DNA from 3 places in the Kitasatospora sp. NPDC058046 genome. Region 1 is predicted to be linked to each of the others. Evidence: riboswitches for the same ligand, from Rfam matches in the RefSeq annotation. Region 1 holds a riboswitch; each other region holds the start of a gene.
The links. Region 1 has a riboswitch for cyclic di-AMP ahead of ACFVU7_RS04615 (transglycosylase family protein). Riboswitches for the same ligand answer to the same signal wherever they lie in the genome.

Region 2: it holds a riboswitch for cyclic di-AMP, as region 1 does, so the genes downstream of both, ACFVU7_RS32175 (M23 family metallopeptidase) here and ACFVU7_RS04615 (transglycosylase family protein) in region 1, are expected to answer to the same signal.
Region 3: it holds a riboswitch for cyclic di-AMP, as region 1 does, so the genes downstream of both, ACFVU7_RS01305 (NlpC/P60 family protein) here and ACFVU7_RS04615 (transglycosylase family protein) in region 1, are expected to answer to the same signal.

Annotation. Positions count from the first base shown of each region.
Region 1 covers NZ_JBHVRS010000002.1:134,399-140,680, forward strand. The annotation lists gene ACFVU7_RS04610 (cytochrome P450) at 1-1,167, shown strand, start outside; cyclic di-AMP (ydaO/yuaA leader) riboswitch at 1,389-1,557, shown strand; gene ACFVU7_RS04615 (transglycosylase family protein) at 1,563-2,468, shown strand; gene eno (phosphopyruvate hydratase) at 2,823-4,109, shown strand; gene ACFVU7_RS04625 (septum formation initiator family protein) at 4,204-4,725, shown strand; gene ACFVU7_RS04630 (DUF501 domain-containing protein) at 4,697-5,368, shown strand; gene ACFVU7_RS04635 (Ppx/GppA phosphatase family protein) at 5,365-6,282, shown strand, end outside.
Region 2 covers NZ_JBHVRS010000019.1:197,324-203,605, reverse strand. The annotation lists gene ACFVU7_RS32195 (class I SAM-dependent methyltransferase) at 1-644, opposite strand, end outside; gene ACFVU7_RS32190 (sensor domain-containing protein) at 735-1,475, opposite strand; gene ACFVU7_RS32185 (GNAT family N-acetyltransferase) at 1,596-2,165, opposite strand; gene ACFVU7_RS32180 (hypothetical protein) at 2,208-3,083, shown strand; gene ACFVU7_RS32175 (M23 family metallopeptidase) at 3,177-4,025, opposite strand; cyclic di-AMP (ydaO/yuaA leader) riboswitch at 4,038-4,196, opposite strand; gene ACFVU7_RS32170 (YiaA/YiaB family inner membrane protein) at 4,392-4,682, shown strand; gene ACFVU7_RS32165 (alpha/beta fold hydrolase) at 4,756-5,637, shown strand; gene ACFVU7_RS32160 (TetR/AcrR family transcriptional regulator) at 5,697-6,263, shown strand.
Region 3 covers NZ_JBHVRS010000001.1:280,521-286,802, forward strand. The annotation lists gene ACFVU7_RS01300 (C40 family peptidase) at 1-837, opposite strand, end outside; gene ACFVU7_RS01305 (NlpC/P60 family protein) at 1,065-2,180, opposite strand; cyclic di-AMP (ydaO/yuaA leader) riboswitch at 2,191-2,344, opposite strand; gene ACFVU7_RS01310 (C40 family peptidase) at 2,682-3,719, opposite strand; gene ACFVU7_RS01315 (NYN domain-containing protein) at 3,920-5,350, opposite strand; gene ACFVU7_RS01320 (hypothetical protein) at 5,489-5,752, opposite strand; gene ACFVU7_RS01325 (rhomboid family intramembrane serine protease) at 5,954-6,282, shown strand, end outside.

The DNA.
Region 1 (6,282 bases):
GTGACCAGGTACGCGGACGCCCGGCAGGCGCTCGCGGACAGCCGGCTGTCGAAGAACCCGGCGCACCACAGCGGGCAGGCGCACCGCACCGGCCGGGTGGGCATCCCGGGCGAGCGGCAGGCGGACCTGATGACCCACCTGCTGAACATCGACCCGCCGGACCACACCCGGTTGCGCCGGCTGGTGTCGAAGGCGTTCACCCCGCGCCGGGTGGCCGAGTTCGAGCCGCGGGTGCAGCAGCTCACCGACCGGCTGATCGACGGCTTCGCGCAGCGCGGTTCGGCGGACCTGATCCACGAGTTCGCCTTCCCGCTCCCCATCTACGCGATCTGCGACATGCTCGGGGTGCCGGCCGAGGACCAGGACGACTTCCGCGACTGGGCAGGGATGATGATCCGCCACGGCGGGGGCCAACGCGGCGGCGTGGGGCGGGCGGTGAAGCGGATGCGGGCGTACCTGCTGGAGCTGATCCACCGCAAGCGGGCGGACCTCGGGGACGACCTGATCTCGGGCCTGATCCGGGCCGGCGACCACGGTGAGCACCTGACCGAGAACGAGGCCGCGGCGATGGCCTTCATCCTCCTGTTCGCGGGTTTCGAGACCACCGTGAACCTGATCGGCAACGGCACCTACGCGCTGCTGCGCAATCCGGAGCAGCGCCGGCTGCTGCAGGAGTCGGTGGTGCGCGGGGAGAGCGCGCTGCTGGAGACCGGGATCGAGGAACTCCTGCGCTACGACGGGCCGGTGGAGCTGGCGACCTGGCGGTTCGCGACCCGTCCGCTGACCATCGGCGGGGTGGACATCCCGGTCGGCGACCCGGTGCTGGTGGTGCTGGCCGCGGCGGACCGCGACCCGGCCCGGTTCGCGGCGGAGAACACCCTGGACCTGGCCCGGAAGGACAACCCCCACCTGGGCTTCGGGCACGGCATCCACTACTGCATCGGCGCTCCGCTGGCGCGGCTCGAAGGGCGTGCCGCGCTGGCCACGCTGCTTTCCCGGCTGCCCGATCTGCGGCTCGCGGAAAGCCCGGAGAATCTGCGCTGGCGGGGTGGTCTGATCATGCGTGGCCTGCGCGAACTCCCGGTGGAATTCAGTCCGGAGAGCCGTTCCCCGCACGCCCCTCCGCACCTCGTTCCGGATGCCTCTTCGACGCCTCCGACCTGCTGAGATCGCGCTGACGGGACGTCGCCGATCGCCCGCCGACGGGGGTGTGAACACCCATCAATCCGGACATAACGCCGCTGTTGGTAGGCGATCGGACACGGGCCGTAATTGTTGTGTGATATCGGTGATATGAGCTTGTGATTGGTCTGATGATCTGTCTACTCTCCCTGGAGTTCGCAGCTGCGGACCTCGTACGCGGAACGCCGAATCCTGCCCGCCGCGTCACGGGAAACCGACCAGAACCCTGGGCAGGGGCGGGGGAACCAGGTTTGTTGCCGTCTCCCCACGGCTTGGGGTGAAGCCGCCCGAGCGGAATCGTTTCCGCGTACGGCGGCCGGGCCACCTCCCGGTCCGAACCCGACAGCTCACCTCGCAGGCGTACGGAGAGGGACCTCTTCATGCTGTTCGTTGGAACTGGCCGTCACCGTCGTCGCACCCAGGCCGAGAAGGCCATCGCCGTCGCCGGTGTGGCCGGCGTCGGACTCGCGATGCCGCTCCTCACCGCCACCGGCGCCTCCGCCGCCCCGGCCTCCACCTGGGACTCCGTCGCCCAGTGCGAGAGCGGCGGCAACTGGAGCATCAACACCGGCAACGGCTTCTACGGCGGCCTCCAGTTCACGTCCAGCACCTGGAAGGCGTACGGCGGCACCGCCTACGCGGCGCAGGCCAACCAGGCCAGCAAGGCCCAGCAGATCTCGGTCGCCGAGAAGGTGCTGGCCTCGCAGGGTCCGGGCGCCTGGCCGGTCTGCTCCCAGAAGGCCGGTCTGACCAAGGGCGGTGCCCCGGCCTCGGTCGACACCTCCTCGGACGCCAAGCCGCAGTCCGCCCCCAAGCAGCAGGCCCCGAAGCCCGCCGCCAAGCCCGCCGAGAAGCCGGTCGCGCAGAAGCCCGCCGCCCAGAAGCCGGCCCAGAAGCCCGCCGCGCAGCCGGTCCAGCAGGTCGCCCCGCAGCAGCAGGCGCAGCCGCAGACCCCGGGCTTCTCCGGCAAGGCCGGCTGGGACGCCGACGCCAAGGTGTACTGGTACCAGAACAACGGCGGCTGGTACTGGACCAGCCACCAGAGCGTCTACCAGCAGTACGCCGGCCAGGCCGCCGCCCAGCCGCAGTACGCCCCGCGCGCCGCGCAGCAGGCCCCGCAGGCCGCCGGCCACGACTACACCGTCCGTGCCGGTGACACCCTGTCGACCATCGCCGCCGCCCAGGGCGTGTCCGGCGGCTGGAGCGCGCTGTACGAGCAGAACCACTCCACCGTCGGCGGCGACCCGAACCTGATCATGCCCGGCCAGGTGCTGCACCTCGGCTGAGCCGCCCCGCCCGACGCCGGGACCGCCCGCGGCCGGCAGCACCCCGAGACCGGGGTGCCCGCCGGGGCGCCCGCCGCCGCGCCGGAGCGCTCGGCGTCGACGCCGCTCCACCCCGCCGTCCGAAGGGGGCCGGTCCTACCGGTCCCCTTCGTCCGCATTCGCCCGCTCCGGTGGGACAAGCTGGGACAAGCAGGTGAACTACCGGTGGGTAGCAGGGCCACACGGTGAGACGGGACCGAGGCCGACGCGGCCACGGCAGCCCGGGCGGTTAGGCTCTGGTCGTAACGACTCCGCAATCGTCCTGCTGGCAGCACCACCGTCAGACCGGACCCTGCTCTCGCAAGGAGATGCCTCGTGCCGTCCATCGATGTCGTCGTAGCCCGTGAGATCCTCGACTCCCGCGGCAACCCCACGGTCGAGGTCGAGGTCGGCCTCGACGACGGCAGCACGGGTCGTGCCGCTGTCCCGTCGGGTGCCTCCACCGGTGCCTTCGAGGCGCTGGAGCTGCGCGACGGCGACAAGAACCGCTACTTCGGCAAGGGCGTCGAGAAGGCCGTCCTGGCCGTCATCGAGCAGATCGGCCCGGAGCTGGTCGGCTACGACGCCACCGAGCAGCGCCTGATCGACCAGGCCATGCTGGACCTGGACGCCACCCCGGACAAGTCCTCGCTCGGCGCCAACGCCATCCTGGGCGTCTCGCTGGCCGTCGCGCACGCCGCCTCCGAGGCCAGCGACCTGCCGCTGTTCCGCTACCTGGGCGGCCCGAACGCGCACGTCCTGCCGGTCCCGATGATGAACATCCTCAACGGCGGGTCGCACGCGGACTCCAACGTCGACATCCAGGAGTTCATGATCGCCCCGATCGGCGCGGAGTCCTTCTCCGAGGCCGTCCGCTGGGGCGTCGAGGTCTACCACACGCTCAAGGGCGTGCTGAAGGAGCGCGGCCTGTCCACCGGTCTGGGCGACGAGGGCGGCTTCGCCCCGAACCTGGACTCCAACCGCGAGGCCCTGGACCTCATCGTCGAGGCCATCGAGAAGGCCGGCTACGTGCCCGGCCGTGACGTCGCGCTGGCCCTGGACGTCGCCTCCTCCGAGTTCTACGAGGACGGCGCCTACCGGTTCGAGGGCAAGGACCTCACCGCCGCCGAGCTCATCGAGTACTACGCCGAGCTGGTCGCCGCCTACCCGCTGGTCTCCATCGAGGACCCGCTGGACGAGTCGGACTGGGCCGGCTGGAAGGCCATGACCGACAAGCTGGGCGACAAGGTCCAGCTGGTCGGCGACGACCTGTTCGTCACCAACCCGGCCCGTCTGGCCCGCGGCATCGAGACCGGCACCGCCAACGCGCTGCTGGTGAAGGTGAACCAGATCGGTTCGCTGACCGAGACCCTGGACGCCGTCGAGCTGGCCCAGCGCAACGGCTACCGCTGCATGATGTCGCACCGCTCCGGCGAGACCGAGGACGTCACCATCGCCGACCTGGCCGTCGCCACCAACTGCGGCCAGATCAAGACCGGTGCCCCGGCCCGCTCCGAGCGCGTCGCCAAGTACAACCAGCTGCTGCGCATCGAGGAGATCCTCGACGACGCCGCCGAGTACGCCGGCCGCGGCGCCTTCCCGCGCTTCCGCCACGAGGGCTGAGCGCTCCCGGTAGCGCACGCCTGACCGGTGCCCCGCCGTTCACCCCGTAGGGTGGACGGCGGGGCACCGTCGCGACCAGGAGGGGATACGGGAGATGGCTGGCTGGAGGATCCCGGGCTTGGCGGCCCGGCCCCGGTTCACGAGCCGGGCGACCGTCCTCGTCCTGGTGCTCTGCTCGCTGGTGGCGATCCTCGCCTACCCGACGCGGCAGTTCATCTCCCAGCGCGCCGAGATCTCCGCCCAGCGGGCGAAGGCCGACCACGCGCGCCAGCAGGTCGAGCAGCTGCGCCGGGAGAAGGCCCGCTGGCAGGACCCGGAGTACGTCAAGGCGCAGGCCCGCGCCCGGCTGCACTACGCGGTGCCGGGGGAGACCCCGTACATCGCGGTGGACCCGGCCGGCCAGGCCTCCGCCAGGACCTCCTCGTCCGCGGGCGGGGCCGCCTCCGGGCCGAACGCGGCGCCCGGCGGCGCCGCCGGCCAGGCGAAGGCCGCCAAGCCCTGGTACGCCAGCATCTGGGACTCGGTGGACGCCGCCGACACCGCCGCGGCGGCCCCCGCCACCCCCCTTCCCCTCCCACCGTCCCCCGTTGGAGACACCTCCCCCCATGACCACTGAGAACCACCCCACCGTCTCCGACGCCGACGTCGCGGCCATCGCCGCCCAGCTCGGCCGGGTGCCGCGCGGCCTGCGCGGCGTGGCGCACCGCTGCCCCTGCGGCAACCCGGACGTCGTGGAGACGGCTCCCCGGCTGCCGGACGGCACGCCGTTCCCCACGCTCTACTACCTGACCTGCCCCAAGGCCGCCTCGCTGATCGGCACCCTGGAGGCGGAGGGCGTGATGAAGGACCAGAGCGCCCGGCTCGCCGAGGACCCGGAGCTGGCCGCCGCCTACCAGAAGGCGCACGAGGACTACATCGCCCGGCGCGACGCGATCGAGGTGCTGGAGGGCTTCCCGAGCGCCGGCGGCATGCCGGACCGGGTGAAGTGCCTGCACGTGCTGGTCGGCCACTCGCTGGCGGCCGGCGAGGGCGTCAACCCGCTCGGCGACGAGGCGATCGGCATGCTGGAGGACTGGTGGGCCAAGGGCCCGTGCGTCTCCCCGGCCGAGGTCGAGGCGGCCGGTGAGCGGGTCGCCCGCAACCGCGCCAAGGAGCAGGACCACGAGGCCGTGATCGCCGCCAAGCAGCAGAAGGCCGCCGAGCGCGCCGCGAAGAAGCGGGCCGCCGAGGACGCCGCGGCGGAGCGGGAGTCCGAGTGAGCGCGACCCGGGTGGCCGCGATCGACTGCGGCACCAACTCGATCCGCCTGCTGGTCGCCGACCTCGACCCGGAGACCGGGGAGATCACCGACCTGGACCGCCGGATGATCGTCAACCGGCTGGGCCAGGGTGTGGACCGGACCGGCCGGCTGCACCCGGACGCGCTGGCCCGCACCTTCGCGGCCTGCCGGGAGTACCAGGAGGTCATCTCCGGCTTCGGGGTCGGCCCCGAGCGGGTCCGCTTCGTCGCCACCAGCGCCTCCCGGGACGCCGAGAACAGCGACGAGTACGTCAAGGGCGTGCGCGACATCCTGGGCGTCGAGCCCGAGGTGGTGAGCGGCGAGGAGGAGGCGCGGCTGTCCTTCGTGGGCGCCACCAAGGAGCTGACCGGCGGTCAGTTCCCCGGCCCGTACCTGGTGTTCGACCTCGGCGGCGGCTCCACCGAGTTCGTGCTCGGCACGGACGACGTGCAGGCGGCGCGCTCGGTGGACATCGGCTGCGTGCGGCTCACCGAGCGGTACTTCGGCGACGCCGAGCTGCCCTCCGAGGCGCAGGTCGAGGCCGCCCGGGCGCACGTGCGGGCCGAGCTGGACCGGGCCGAGGAGGTCGTCCCGCTGACCGGCGCGGCCACCCTGGTGGGCCTGGCCGGGACGGTCACCACGGTGTCGGCGATCGCCCAGGGCCTGCCCGGCTACGACTCGGCGGCGATCCACCACTCGCGGATCAGCCGGGAGCGGGTCGCCGGGATCGCCCGGGAGCTGCTGGCCGCCACCCACGCCGAGCGCGCGGCCATCCCGTCGATGCACCCGGGCCGGGTGGACGTGATCGCGGCCGGGGCGCTGGAACTGCTGGAGATCATGGAGCGCACCGGCGCCGCCGAGGTGGTCGTGAGCGAGCACGACATCCTGGACGGA
Region 2 (6,282 bases), on a different contig from region 1:
ATCTCGCTGGCTATCCGGCGCTCGCCGAGCGCGTACCGCAGCGGGTCGAGGTGGCCGCAGCGGTGGCCGTGCCCGTCGTTCAGCGGCTGGACCCGGACCTCACCGTCCGGGGAGGTGACCCGGACCAGCTCGGTCAGCGCCGCCAACTGGTGCTCCGGGCCGAAGACTTCGGGGTAGGCGAAGATCAGATAGCCGCTCAGGGTGAGGGCGAAGGCGCCGTCCGCGAACGGCAGCCGGGGCAGCGCGGCGGCCACGTACCGCTGCGGGTGGGCGGCCGAGTCGGCGGCGAACAGCCGGCGGGCCCGGTCCCAGCTGCGCAGGTACCGCTCGGGCCGGTACGGGCGGGGCGAGGGGTGGAGCCACGGGCGGGCGGTCATCGAGGCGGCCATCGCCGCCCGGGCGGCCAGGGCGAGGTCGGCGACCACCGGCGGCGGCAGCGCGTACGCCGGGTCGACGGCGACCACCCGGCAGCCCAGCTCGCGCGCCTCGGCGGCCAGGCCGGCCGCGCCCCCGGGGCAGTCCAGCAGCGGCCCGGGCGGGGCGGCGAGCCGGGCCCGGGTGAGGCCGAACAGGGCGCAGTACTCGTCCAGCGGACGGGAGGTGACCAGCACGTCCGGGAGGGCGGGGTGAGGGCCGGCGGACACCCGGCCATCCGAACACGGAGCGGCCCCGCCCGCATCCGGGAGGGGTCCGGGACGCGGGCGGGGCCGTCGGGCCTGGGTGGAGCCGGGCGGTCAGCGGCCGAGCAGGCCCTGGGCGGCGGCCCGGTTGACGTTGGTCAGGCCGCGGACCAGCTGGGTGGTGAGGAGGACCAGCAGCACCCCGAGGAGCGAGAGCCCGGCGATCTGCCAGGGCGCCTCGATGTCGTACACGTGCCGGATGTCGTGGCTGTCGTAGAAGTCGAACACCCGGTACCCGTGCCAGGAGGTGTAGGTCGGGAAGACCCAGTGGTACAGCGGGTAGAGCGCCGCCGCCCAGCCGAGCAGCAGGAACACCAGCGTCACCGCGAAGCTGAACACCGCCCAGGGGAGCATCAGCACCTGGTACAGCACGGCCTTCCAGCCGGCCCCGTCCGCCAGCCGCGCGGTGACCGCGCCCCAGCTGCCCTGGCGGACCCGGCGCACCGGCTCCGGGCCGGGGACGTCCAGGGCCAGCATGCCGCGCACCCGGGCCCGCTCCAGCCGGCCGAAGCCGCGGGCCGTGGCGGTCAGGGCGCCCAGCACGGGCAGGCCGAGCGCGGTGACGAAGGTGGCGAGGCCGAAGCAGAACATCGTGACCGCGACGGCGAAGCCGAGGATCGCCACCGGCAGACCGGTGAGCGCGTAGCCGACCTCGCGGTAGTAGTACGCCGAGAACGGGGCCCGCCACAGGGCCGGACGCCGCTCGGTCCGCCGGGCCCGGACGGGGCGCGGGTCGTCACCGCGACCGCCCAGAACGTCCCACTCCCGGTCCTCCACGCTGCGGCTGCTGCTCATGTTCCCGGCCCCCGGCCCCTCGTGCTGTCGTCTGTCGCTCGTTCGTCCCGCTGACTGCGTCCAGTCTGGTGGACGCGCCGCCCGACCGTGATCCGGAGGCCTGGCGGATCCGGGGTGGGGTTAACCCCCCTCCACCCGGGCGGCCGGGCCCGGCCACTCCTCGGCGAGCAGCGTGAAGAGGTACGCGTCGGACCCGTCGGACCGCGGCCGCCCCTCAGGCCGGAAGCCCAGCCGGGTGAGCACCCGGCCGGGGGCCGGGTTGGCCGCGGCGGTCCGGGCGGTCAGCCGGTGCAGGCCCAGGGTGCCGAAGGCGAAGTCGCGGAGCAGGCCGACGGTCTCGCCCGCGTAGCCCCGGCCCCAGGACCCGCGGGCCAGCACGCACCCGAGGTCGGCGGCGCCGTGCCCGTCGAGGGTGAGCGCGGCCTGCCCGATCGGCGTCGCGTCCCCGGGCTCCTCGGCGTCGGCGAGCCTGGTGACGGCGAGCCGGTAGGTGTCCCGCTCCTCGGCCATCGCCTCCTCCAGGTAGAGCTCGATCTGGTCGGCGCAGTCCTCCCGGCCGCTCGGCCCGAAGGGCAGGTGGCGGGTGACCTCGGGGTCGCCGAACAGCGCGTGCAGCGCGTCCACCTCCTCCTCGGTGTGGTGGTACTCGCGGACGGCCAGGCGCGGGCCGGTGAGTCGTACGGGGACCATGGCTGCCGACCCTATCCCCGCCCGGCGGCTACCGTTCGGACTATGAACGACGAAGACCTGCGGCTCGCCCCGCGCACCAAGGCCGCCGACCTGCTCGCCTGGGCGGCCGAGCAGGGCCGCGCGCCGGTGGCCGAGGGGCCGCTGCGCGCGGTGCTGGCGCTGCTGGAGCTGGGCGAGGGCAGGATGCACGACGGCTGGCCCGAACTGACCTCCGACGCGGTGGAGCACCTGCTGTACGAGCGGCTCCACCTGTACGTCCAACCCGCGCCCGAGGAGGACCCGTTCGCCTACGGCGACGCCGTCCGGCTGCTGGTCGACCACCAGCGGGCGTCCCGGCGGCTGAACGCCAAGCGCCAGGAGCGGCTGCACGCGGAGGCCGAGTGGCAGGGCGAGGTCGCGGCCGGGCTGCTGCGCCGCGCCGACCTGGTGACCTGGCCCCGGCTGTACGCGCTGCTGCTGCACGCGTACGGGGTGGACGTCACGGACCCGGCGGCGGTGCGGGACTGGCTGGCCGGCTTCGGGGAGCTCCCGGAGGAGGAGCGGCTGGCCGCGTACGAGGCGCTGGCACCGGCCGGCTGGCTGGACGAGCCGGACGAGCAGGGCTGGGGCCCGGGCCGGGTGCTGTCGGTCGGCATGGCCACGGACGGCGCGCGGCGGCTGCTGGAGCAGGGCCTGATGCGGCGCAGCTACCGCAACCTGGCGGAGCTGACCGCGCTGGGGCGGCCGATGCCGGAGGAACTGGCCGGGGACTTCGGGCGGTTCGAGGAGGCGGCGGTCGAGGCGGCGCTCGACCTGTTCGGCGGGTGGACGGTGCCGGGGCTGCCGCGGCTGCTGGTGACGGAGTTCCCGGAGCTGGCGCCGGAGCCGGGCCAGGAGGAGATCGAGGCGTACCTGGCGCAGCTGCCCGCCGAGGAGTGAGACGCCGCGCGGAAGCCCCCGGTCCGGTGCTGGTGCTCCGGGCCGGGGGCTTCGCGCTGGGTCCGCCCGGGCGGGTGCCTCAGGGCGGGTGCGTCAGGGGTTGAGGCCGCGCTGCTGGAGCCAGGGCTCCGGGTCGACCGGGGCGCCGCCGCCGGGGCGGACCTCCATGTGCAGGTGCGGGCCGGTGACGTTGCCGGTCGCGCCGACCTTGCCGATCTGCTGACCGGCGGCGACCTTGCCGGAGCCCTTGGTGATCGCGGAGAGGTGGCAGTACCAGATCTCGGTGCCGTCGGGCAGGGTCTCGACGATCCGGTAGCCGTACGAGCCGGCCCAGCCGGCCGAGGTGATGGTGCCCTGGCCGAGCGCGTGGACCGGGGTGCCGGTGTCGGCGGCGAAGTCCAGGCCGGTGTGCAGGTTGGCCCAGTAGCGGGCGCTCTGGCCGTAGTGGGCGGAGAGCCGGTAGTCCGTCACCGGGAGGGTGAGGGCGGCGGCCTTGGCCCGCTCGGCCTCCTCGGCGGCGCGCTTGGCCTCGGCCTCCTTGGCGGCGGCCTTGGCCTCCGCCTCCTGGGCGGCCTGGAGCCGGGCGGTCTCCTCGGCGGCGGTGCGCTGGCTGTCGGCCTGGTTCTGGATGCGGGCGGCGAGCGCGAGGCCGGGGTCGGCGGAGAGGGCGACCGCCGTCTCGTCCGGGGCCTCGATGGCGGGGGCGGCGGCCGGGGTCGCCGAGGTGAAGCCGGTGGCACCCAGGGTGGCGGCGACGGCGGTGACGCCGAGCAGCGGGGAGGTTCCGCGGGTCTGACGCGGCATCCGGTGGCGGTTGGTCTCGGCCTCCGCGGCGAAGTCCTCCGGGCCGAAGGCCTCGGGGCCGTCCGGACCGGGGTGGTCGAGGAGCTGGGTACCGGCTGCGAAGCCGGCCGGGTGTGCCGGGGTGTGCGTCGACGCCACGGAGGCGCGCTCCTTTCCTTCCTTCGCGCCTACCGGGTTAGCTGACGGGTTCGGAGCAGGAAGGTCTCCTACGGCCGGGCCGGAGCCCCGCCGATTCACCCCAAGGAACGTGGTTCCCCGGCTCCCTGACCTGCCCGGAGGCCGGTCGGTGGGATTAGGCGACGGCGCACGGTGCCGTCTGGGTACGGCGTTGACAACCGCGCTGCGTTATCAAACGTTAATCCTAGGAGGCTCTGATTCCAAGCCATCCGTTCGGAGCAGCCCCGCGGCAGGTGATCGGACGTCAACGAACGGTCCCTCATGCACGGCCCCATCTGAGTACGCCTACTCATGTGCGGCCCGGCCGGGCCGCAGCATCCTGACGCCATGAGCGCACCGATGCAGACCCGCACCACGGCCGCCTACTACCTCCAGGCCGTCCTGTCCTTCGCCCTGTCGGGCACCGCCCTCGCCGTGGGGATCGTCTACCTGCCGGTCGGCGGGTGGACCCGGGCCTTCCTCGGACTCGGCCTCCTCTTCACGGTCAGCTCCGCGTTCACGCTGGCGAAGGTGATCCGGGACCGGCAGGAGTCCAACGACATGGTCACCCGGGTGGACCAGGCCCGGCTGGAGAAGCTGCTCAGCGAGCACGACCCGTTCAAGGTCGAAGGGGTCTGACCACCCCTCCCCCTCTTCTCCGACGCCTCCGACGCCCGACCGCTTGACGGCTAAGGCTATTAGCCTTAGCTTTATGGCTATCGGCAGCAACGCCGATGCCCCGCACCGGCGGCCCGAGGAGGACCCCATGAACGGCACCATCACCCCGAGCACCCAGTACCTCACCGTCCCCGGCGGCCGGATCGCCTACGACGACACCCGGCAGGGCGACGGCACCCCGGTCGTCCTGCTCCCCGGCATGCTCGACAGCCGGGCCGCGTACCGGCACCTGCGCCCGCTGCTCGTCGCCGCCGGCCACCGGGTCGTCACCATGGACCTGCGGGGCTTCGGCGAATCCTCGATCACCTGGGACGACTACGGCCCCGCCGCCCTCGCCGGCGACGTCCTCGCCCTGCTCGACCACCTCGGCATCGAGCGCGCCGTCCTCGCCGGGAACTCGTACACCGGGGCCACCGTCGTCAAGGCCGCCGGGGACGCCCCCGAGCGGGTCGCCGGGATCGTCCTGCTCAACGCCTTCGTCGAGAACCCGCCGCAGGGCGCCCTGATGCGCGGCGCCATGGGCCTGATGGGCGCCGCCCTCGTCCACTGGCCGGCCGCCTGGGGCTTCTACCTGCGCCGGATGGCCTTCCCCGGCGCCAGGCCCGCCGACTTCGACGCGTACGTGGACGGGCTGGTCGCCGCGCTGCGCACCCCGGGCCGGAAGACCGCCACCCGCGGGTACGTCCACGGCGACTCGGCGCCGGTCGGCTGGACGGCCGCGGTGCGGTGCCCGGCCCTGGTCGTCATGGGCAGCAAGGACCCCGACTTCCCGAAGCCGGAGCTGGTCGCCGACCGGCAGGCCGCCGCGCTCGGCGCGCGGAAGGCGATGATCGAGGGGTCCGGGCACTACCCGATGGCCGACAACCCGGCGGCCACCGCGGACGCCCTGCTGCCGTTCCTCGCCGAGCTCGGCTGAGCCCCGCCCGCCCGCTGCCCGCCCCTGCCCGACCTGATCCGTACGGAGAGCCCGAACCCATGCCCCGCGTAGGACTGACCCCCGACCAGGTCGTCGACCACGCCCTCGCCCTCATCGACGAGCAGGGCGCCGAGGCCCTCACCCTGGCCTCCGTCGCCGCCCGGGCCGGGGTCGCCACCCCCTCGCTGTACAAGCACGTCAGCGGCGGCCTCGCCGAACTGCGGCGGCTGATCGCCGTCCGGGTCACCGGGGACCTCGCCGACCGGCTGGCCGAGGCGGCCGTCGGACGCAGCGGGGACGACGCCGTCGCCGCCGTGCTGCGCGCCTACCACGCGTACGCCACCGAGCACCCGCACCGCTACAACGCCCTCCCCCAGGCCCCGCAGCCCGACGACGACCTGGCCCGGGCGGCCGCCCGGCTCGTCGGCGTGATCATCGCCGTGCTGCGGGAGTACGGGCTCGACGGCTCCGAGGCGGTCCACGCCGCCCGCACCGTGCGCTCCGTCGCCCACGGCTTCGCCTCCCTCACCACGGCCGGCGCCTTCCAGCTCACCGAGGACCTCGCCACCACCCAGGACCGCCTCATCGCCACCCTCACCACCGGTCTCCGCGCCTGGCCCGCGTAAGCGGCCGGCCCGGCACCGG
Region 3 (6,282 bases), on a different contig from region 1:
CAGGGTCACTCCGGCCTGCCGCCAGCTGTAGTACATCAGACCGGAGCAGTCGAACGCGTGCGGGCCGGTGGCCCCGTAGACGTACGGGGAGCCGATCATCCGCACCGCGGCGGCCAGCGCGGCCGCCCCGCGCTCGGAGGCGGGCGGGGCGGTGCCGAGGTCCAGCCGGTCGGTGCCCCGGGTGGCGCGCTGCTCGGCGTCCCGGGCGTCCTGGACCGCCAGCCGGGCCCGCTCGACGGCGCCCAGGCCGTTCAGCAGCTTCTGCGCCCCGGCCAGCCGCTGCTGGACCTGCTGCTTGCTGTCGGCGAGCGAACGCCGGGTCCGGTCCAGCTCGGCGAGCTTGTCGGCCGCCTCGGTGCGGCGCTGGTCGAGCCGGCGCTGGCGGGTGATCAGCTCGTGCAGGGTCTCCTGCTGGCGCACGGCGGCCTGGCCCTGGGTGCGGGCGCGGGCCAGGTAGCCCTCCGGGTCGGGCGAGAGGATGAGTTGGGCGGTCTGGGTCATCCCGCCGCCGCGGTACTCGGCCCCGGCCACCATCGCCAGGTCGCCGCGCAGCCCGTTGAGCTGGTCCTGGGCGAGGGCGATCTCGCCCTGGAGGATCGTGGTCTCACCCTGGAGCCGCCGCTGGGCCTCCTGCGCGGCGTTGAACCTCTCGGACGCCTGCTCGGCCTCGTCGTACAGCTGCTCGACCTGCGTCTTGACGTCCTGACGGTCGCCCGGGTCGGGGCTGGCGGGGGCCGCCTGGGCGCTGCCTCCGGTGGCCGCGCCCAACGCGGTGGCGGCGGCCGCGGTCAGCACCAGCGCCCGGGTGAGCAGTTGGGAACGGCGGTGCACGGGCATGGCGGCAGCGGCTCCAATCCTGCGGCGCGGCCCCCGCCGCCGCACCGGGACGGGCGGCCGTCGAGCGGGAGTCCGGTGGCAGACGTTAGCGAGTCCGGGCAAGCGAGTCCAAACCCCTCCCAACCCGAATATTCACTCCCCAATCGGACATCAGATCGAGCCGCCGGAAAAGCCGCAGGCCCGGCCTCCCCTGGGGGAGACCGGGCCTGGAGACGTCCGAGCGGGGATCAGACCCGCACGATGCCGGTCAGCGGCATGTTGGTGACCGCCTCGTAGCGCACCGACGCGCCCGGCTTGGGCGCGTGCAGCACCTGGCCGTTGCCGGCGTAGATGCCGACGTGGTGGGCGTCGGTGTAGAAGATCAGCAGGTCGCCGGGCTGGGCCTTGGAGAGGTCCGTCCCGAGCCGGGTGCCGGCCGAGGCCTGCGCCTGCGAGGTGCGCGGCAGCGACACGCCGGCCTGGTTGTACGCCCAGACCATCAGACCGGAGCAGTCGAAGGAGCCCGGGCCGGTGGCGCCCCAGACGTACGGGCTGCCGATCTTGGAGGCGGCGGCGGACAGCGCGGCGGCACCGCGCGAGCTGCCGGGGGCCACGTTCACCGGAGCGGTGGTCGTGGGGGCCGAGAGGCTGCCGCGGCTGTTGTCGCGGGAGGCGCGGTCGGCCTGCTGCTGCTGGGCCTGGGCGGCGTCGGCCTTGGCCTTGGCCTCGGCGGCGGCCTTCTCCTCGGCCTGGCGCAGCGCCTGGCGGTCCTGCTCGGTCAGCGTGTTGAGCAGGTCCTGGGCCGCCTTCAGCTTGCCCTGGACCTCGTCCTTGGAGGCCTTCAGCTGCTGGGTGGTCGACTCCAGCTCGGCGAGCTTGCCCTGGGCCTCGTTGCGGTCCTGGTCGAGCTTGCGCTGCTGCTCCTGGAGCTCCTTCAGCTGACCCTTCTGGGTGCTGCCGGCCTGGTTCAGCGCGTCGGCCTGGCTGAGGAAGCTGTCCGGGCTGGAGGAGAACATCAGCTGGACGGTGGGGGATATCCCCCCGTTGCGGTACTGCTCGCCGGCGATCTCGGCGAGGCCGCCCTGGAGCTCGGTGACCTGGGCCTGCTGACGGGCCACCTGGTCCTGCAGGCCGGAGACCTGCTTCTCCAGGTCCTGCTGCTTGGCCTGGGCGGCGTTGTAGTTCTCGGTCGCGACCTCGGCCTGCTCGTTGAGCTGGTCGACCTGCCCCTTGACCTGTTCCTTGGTCGGCTGCGGGTCCGCGTGGGCACCCTGCGCGGAGAGGACGACGGCTGCGGCGGCGACGCCGGTCAGGATCGAGACCCGGGCGCGGCCGGCGGGCTTGGGACGACGATGGGACGCCACGAAGGCGGACTCCTTCTTCCTACGGCCGCCTACCGGGTGAGCTGACGGGTTCGGGCCGGAAGCATGCCCTACGACGCCTCACGGCCGTTCCACCGGCCGACCTGGCGCCGATTCACCCCGGAGGAACGTGGTTCCCCGGCTCCGCTCCGCAGCGCCCCCTACCACTGGGCTCCCCTGTCGGACAGTCGCTTCGACCTGTCCCGCTGCCTTGCGAACTCGACGGTAACCACCGCCGCCACCCTGGCTGGGCGATCGACAGTGCGGTGGTTCGGAGCATGACCCTAGTAACTGAACCGTGATCGGTTCAAATCCTTGTCAGAAAAAAGACAGAAGATTACCCAAGTTCCTTTGTGAAAATGACCGATGGTGACCATTGACGCACACAAGGCTGATCGGTTCTCACCATGTGGTCGTCGAAGGGCCGGAAACCCGAAACGCCACCCCGAACGGGGGTGGCGCTTTTCACAGGCCCCCGCGGGAGCCCCCGGGCGTGTCGGGCCGTCAGACCCGGCGGATGGTGTTGATCGACATCGCGTCGGCCTTCATCACCTTCACCACGTCGCCGGTGTGCGGCGCGTGGACCACCATGCCGTTGCCGATGTACATCCCGACGTGGTGCATGTCGGGGCCGTAGATCACCAGGTCGCCCGGCTGGGCCTGGTCCAGCGAGGGGATCCGGGTGCCGTAGTGGCCCTGCTCCTGCGAGGTGCGCGGCAGCGAGACGCCCGCCTGCCCGTACGCCCAGACCATCAGGCCCGAGCAGTCGAAGGTGGTCGACCCGGTGGCGCCCCACACGTACGGCGAGCCCTGCTTGCTCATCGCCTTGGCCAGCGCCGTGGCCGCGTAGCCGCTGGCCGGCGGCAGGCTGCCGAGGTCGACCCGGTCGCTGCCGCGCGAGGCGCGGTCGTCCTGCGCCTGCTGGGCCCGCAGCGCCGCGCGGTCGGCGGAGCTCAGCGAGTTCAGCAGGTCCTGGGCGGCCTTCAGCTTGGTGTTGACGTCCGACTTGGCCTGGTTCAGGTCCTTGGTGGTGGTGTCCAGCGAGGCGAGGACGGCGGCCGCCTCGGTCTTCTCCTGGTCCAGCCGGCGCTGCTGGTCCAGCAGCCCCTTGAGCGCCTCGGCCTGACTGGTGCTGGCCTGCTGGACGGTGGAGGCCTTGTCCAGGTAGCCGGACGGGTCCGAGGAGAGCATCAGCTGGACGGACGGGTCGATGCCGCCGCTGCGGTACTGCTCGCCCGCCACCTCGGCGAGGCCGCCCTGGAGCTGGGTCATCTGCTCCTGGCCGCGGGCCACCTGGTCCTGCAGCTGGTCGGCCTGCTTGCGCAGCTGGTCGGCCCGCTCCTTGGCGCCGTTGTACTTCTCGGCCGCCTGCTCCTGCTCCTCCTGGAGCTGGTCGATCTGCGCCTTGACGTCCGTCTTGTTCGGCTGCGGCGCGGCGTGCGCGGCCACCTGGGCGGAGAGGGCGACCGCGGTCGCAGCGGCCGCGGTGAGCACGGAGATCCGTGCGCGGCTCGGCTGCTTGGGACGGCGGTGGGAGGCCAAGGGACCGGCTCCTTCTTCCAACGGGCTCACCTGATGGGATGAGATTCCGGAAAATAGGTTTGACGCCAGACCCTAGTGAAGATCTATCCGTTTTGCCACTCCCCCGAAGGCGTGAACTCCGGTCCCCACACTGACTTCACCGGACTCGCACAATGCTCCGAAACAGGCCCTGACCAGGCATCATGCGAACCTCCCCGGGTTCAGGGCCGGGCCAGTCGGTTCAGCAGCAGCACCGACGCCACGGGGCGCGCGCCCGCCTTCCGCACGCCCTCCGCGACCTCCCGGTCGGTGGACACCACCACCACCGGACGGCCCTGCGGCTCGGCCCGCACCAGACGGCGGATCAGCTCGTCGGCCGTCTCCCCGGTCCGGCTGAACCGCACCCGGACCCCGCGCGGTGGCGCCATGATCACCGGGACGTCCAGGTCCTGCCCGTCGAACACGCAGGTGACCTCCGCCTGGGTCCGCTGGGCCAGCATCGCCAGCCCGCCCAGCAGCCGGATCCGCTGCTGCTCCAGCGGCAGCGTCGGATAACCGGTCTTGGTCACGTTGTAGCCGTCCACCACCAGGTGCACCTGGGGGATCGCCAGCAGCTGGTCCAGCAGCGCCGGATCGTCCTCGGCCAGCCCGCGCCGGGCCACGTCGTGCGGCGAGGCCGCCCCCGGCACCACCGCCTCCACCAGGTCCGCCGGGCGGATCTGGGCGACCGGCAGCGCCAGCTCCCGCTGGAGCCCCTGGGCCGACTGCAGCACGGTGTCCAGCAGCAGCCGCAGCCGCATGTCCTCGACGCTGCGCCCCTCGCGGGCCGAACGGCGGCCCTGCTCGGCCGCGTTCTCCAGCTCCAGGACCCGGTGCCGGAGCCGGCGCGCCTCGCTCTCGGCCGCGCCGCGCTCGGCCGCGGCCTGCGCCTTCAGCGCGTCCAGCTCGCCGGCCACCCGGCGGGTCTCGGCCTGCGCCCGGCGGGTGTCGCTCTCCAGCGACCGCACCCTCTTGCGCAGCGACTCGGCCTCCCTGCGGACGCCGTCGGACTCGGCCCGCTGCCGGTCCGCGTCCGCCCGCGCGGAGGCCCGCACCTCGGCCAGCTCGGCCTGCAGCTTCTCCACCAGCCGGACCGCCTCCGCGGCCGCGTCCTCGGCACCGGCCCGCTCGGCCTCCTCGCCGGCCTCGGCCACCAGCCGGCTCCAGCCCGTCGAACGCACCAGGTAGGCGGCGGCCGCGACGTCCATCGGATCGGCCGCGCTCGGGACGGTGCCCGACTCCAGCGCCTTCACCAGGTCCGGCTGCCCGAGACGCAGCCGCTCCGCTATCCGCACCCGGAAGGCCGGCTCCGCCTCCAGCGCCGCCGCCAGCGCGGTGGCCGCGTACTTGGCCCGCCGCGCCGGGGTGAACTTGACGTACTGACGCAGGCTCTGCGGGAGCTCGGCCGGCGGCACCCCGCCGAGCGCGTCCGAGGCCAGGCCGACCACCCGACGGCGCACGCCCTCGGGCAGCGGCCGGTCGAGCTTCTCGACGGCGCGCTCCGCCGCGGACCCGGAGGCGCCGTCCGCCGTCCCGGCAGCCTCGGCCGGGGCCTCGGCCGCAGCGGGCTGAAGCCCCTGGGCTGCGCCGGGCTCCTTCGCTGCGTCCACCACGTCCTCGGCTCCGATCCTGGTCCAGCGGGGCACGGCCGCGGCCGCCCCCCGTCGGCACGCTCCGTGCGTCCTGTTCTGTATTGTCCCGTGCGGCGCGGGCGGGTGCGCCGCGCACCCACCCCGCCGCCGCGGCGGGGATCAGCCCTGGTCGGCGGGGGCCTGCGTCTCCTCGGCGCCCGGACGGGCCACCAGCTCGACCTGGTCCACGGCGTTGCACCAGCGGCAGCGCACCGACTCGACGGTCTCGCTCAGCACCTCGGTCTCCTCGACCTTGGACTCGCCGGCCAGGTCGAAGTGCAGGAACTCGGTCACCCGCGCGGTGCGGGTCACGTCGAAGCGGGTGAGGTTGCCGCACAGGGTGCAGCGCCAGCGCGTCTCGGCGGTCAGAGCGGGGACGGTCATCGGGGGTCCTCTCGGGTGGTCCCTGGGTGGGGCAGGCGCTCCCCCCGGAGCCCCGGCGTCGGCGGCGGGAGGCGGGAATGCCCGCCCCAAGCCTATTGCCTGGGGCAACCGTCGCGACCACCGGTTGCCTGAACACCCGGGCTAGTCCACCTGCCGTAAACCGCCGTGTCACCTGCGGCGCCCGGAGGGATGCTTGGCCGCATGGCGCTCGCGGTCCCCGACCACACCGCCGCCCGGGGCGGCCGCCCGGCGGCGACCGCCCCCGTGGTCAGCTACGCCCTGATCGCCCTCAACACCCTGGTCTTCCTGCTCGGCCCGGCCGCGGGGCTCAACCCGCTGTACGGCACCGGCCAGGCCCGGGTCTGCGCGGAGCAGCGGTACGAGCAGCGCTGGGGCGCCGTCCCGGCCGAGGTGCTGGCCGGACGGCCGCTGACCGCCGAACAGCTCGCCGAGGCCCCCGACCCGGTCCCCGGCTGCCCGGCCGCCCCGACCCCGGGCAAGCGCCCGGCGCTGTCCGTCCTCACCGGGCT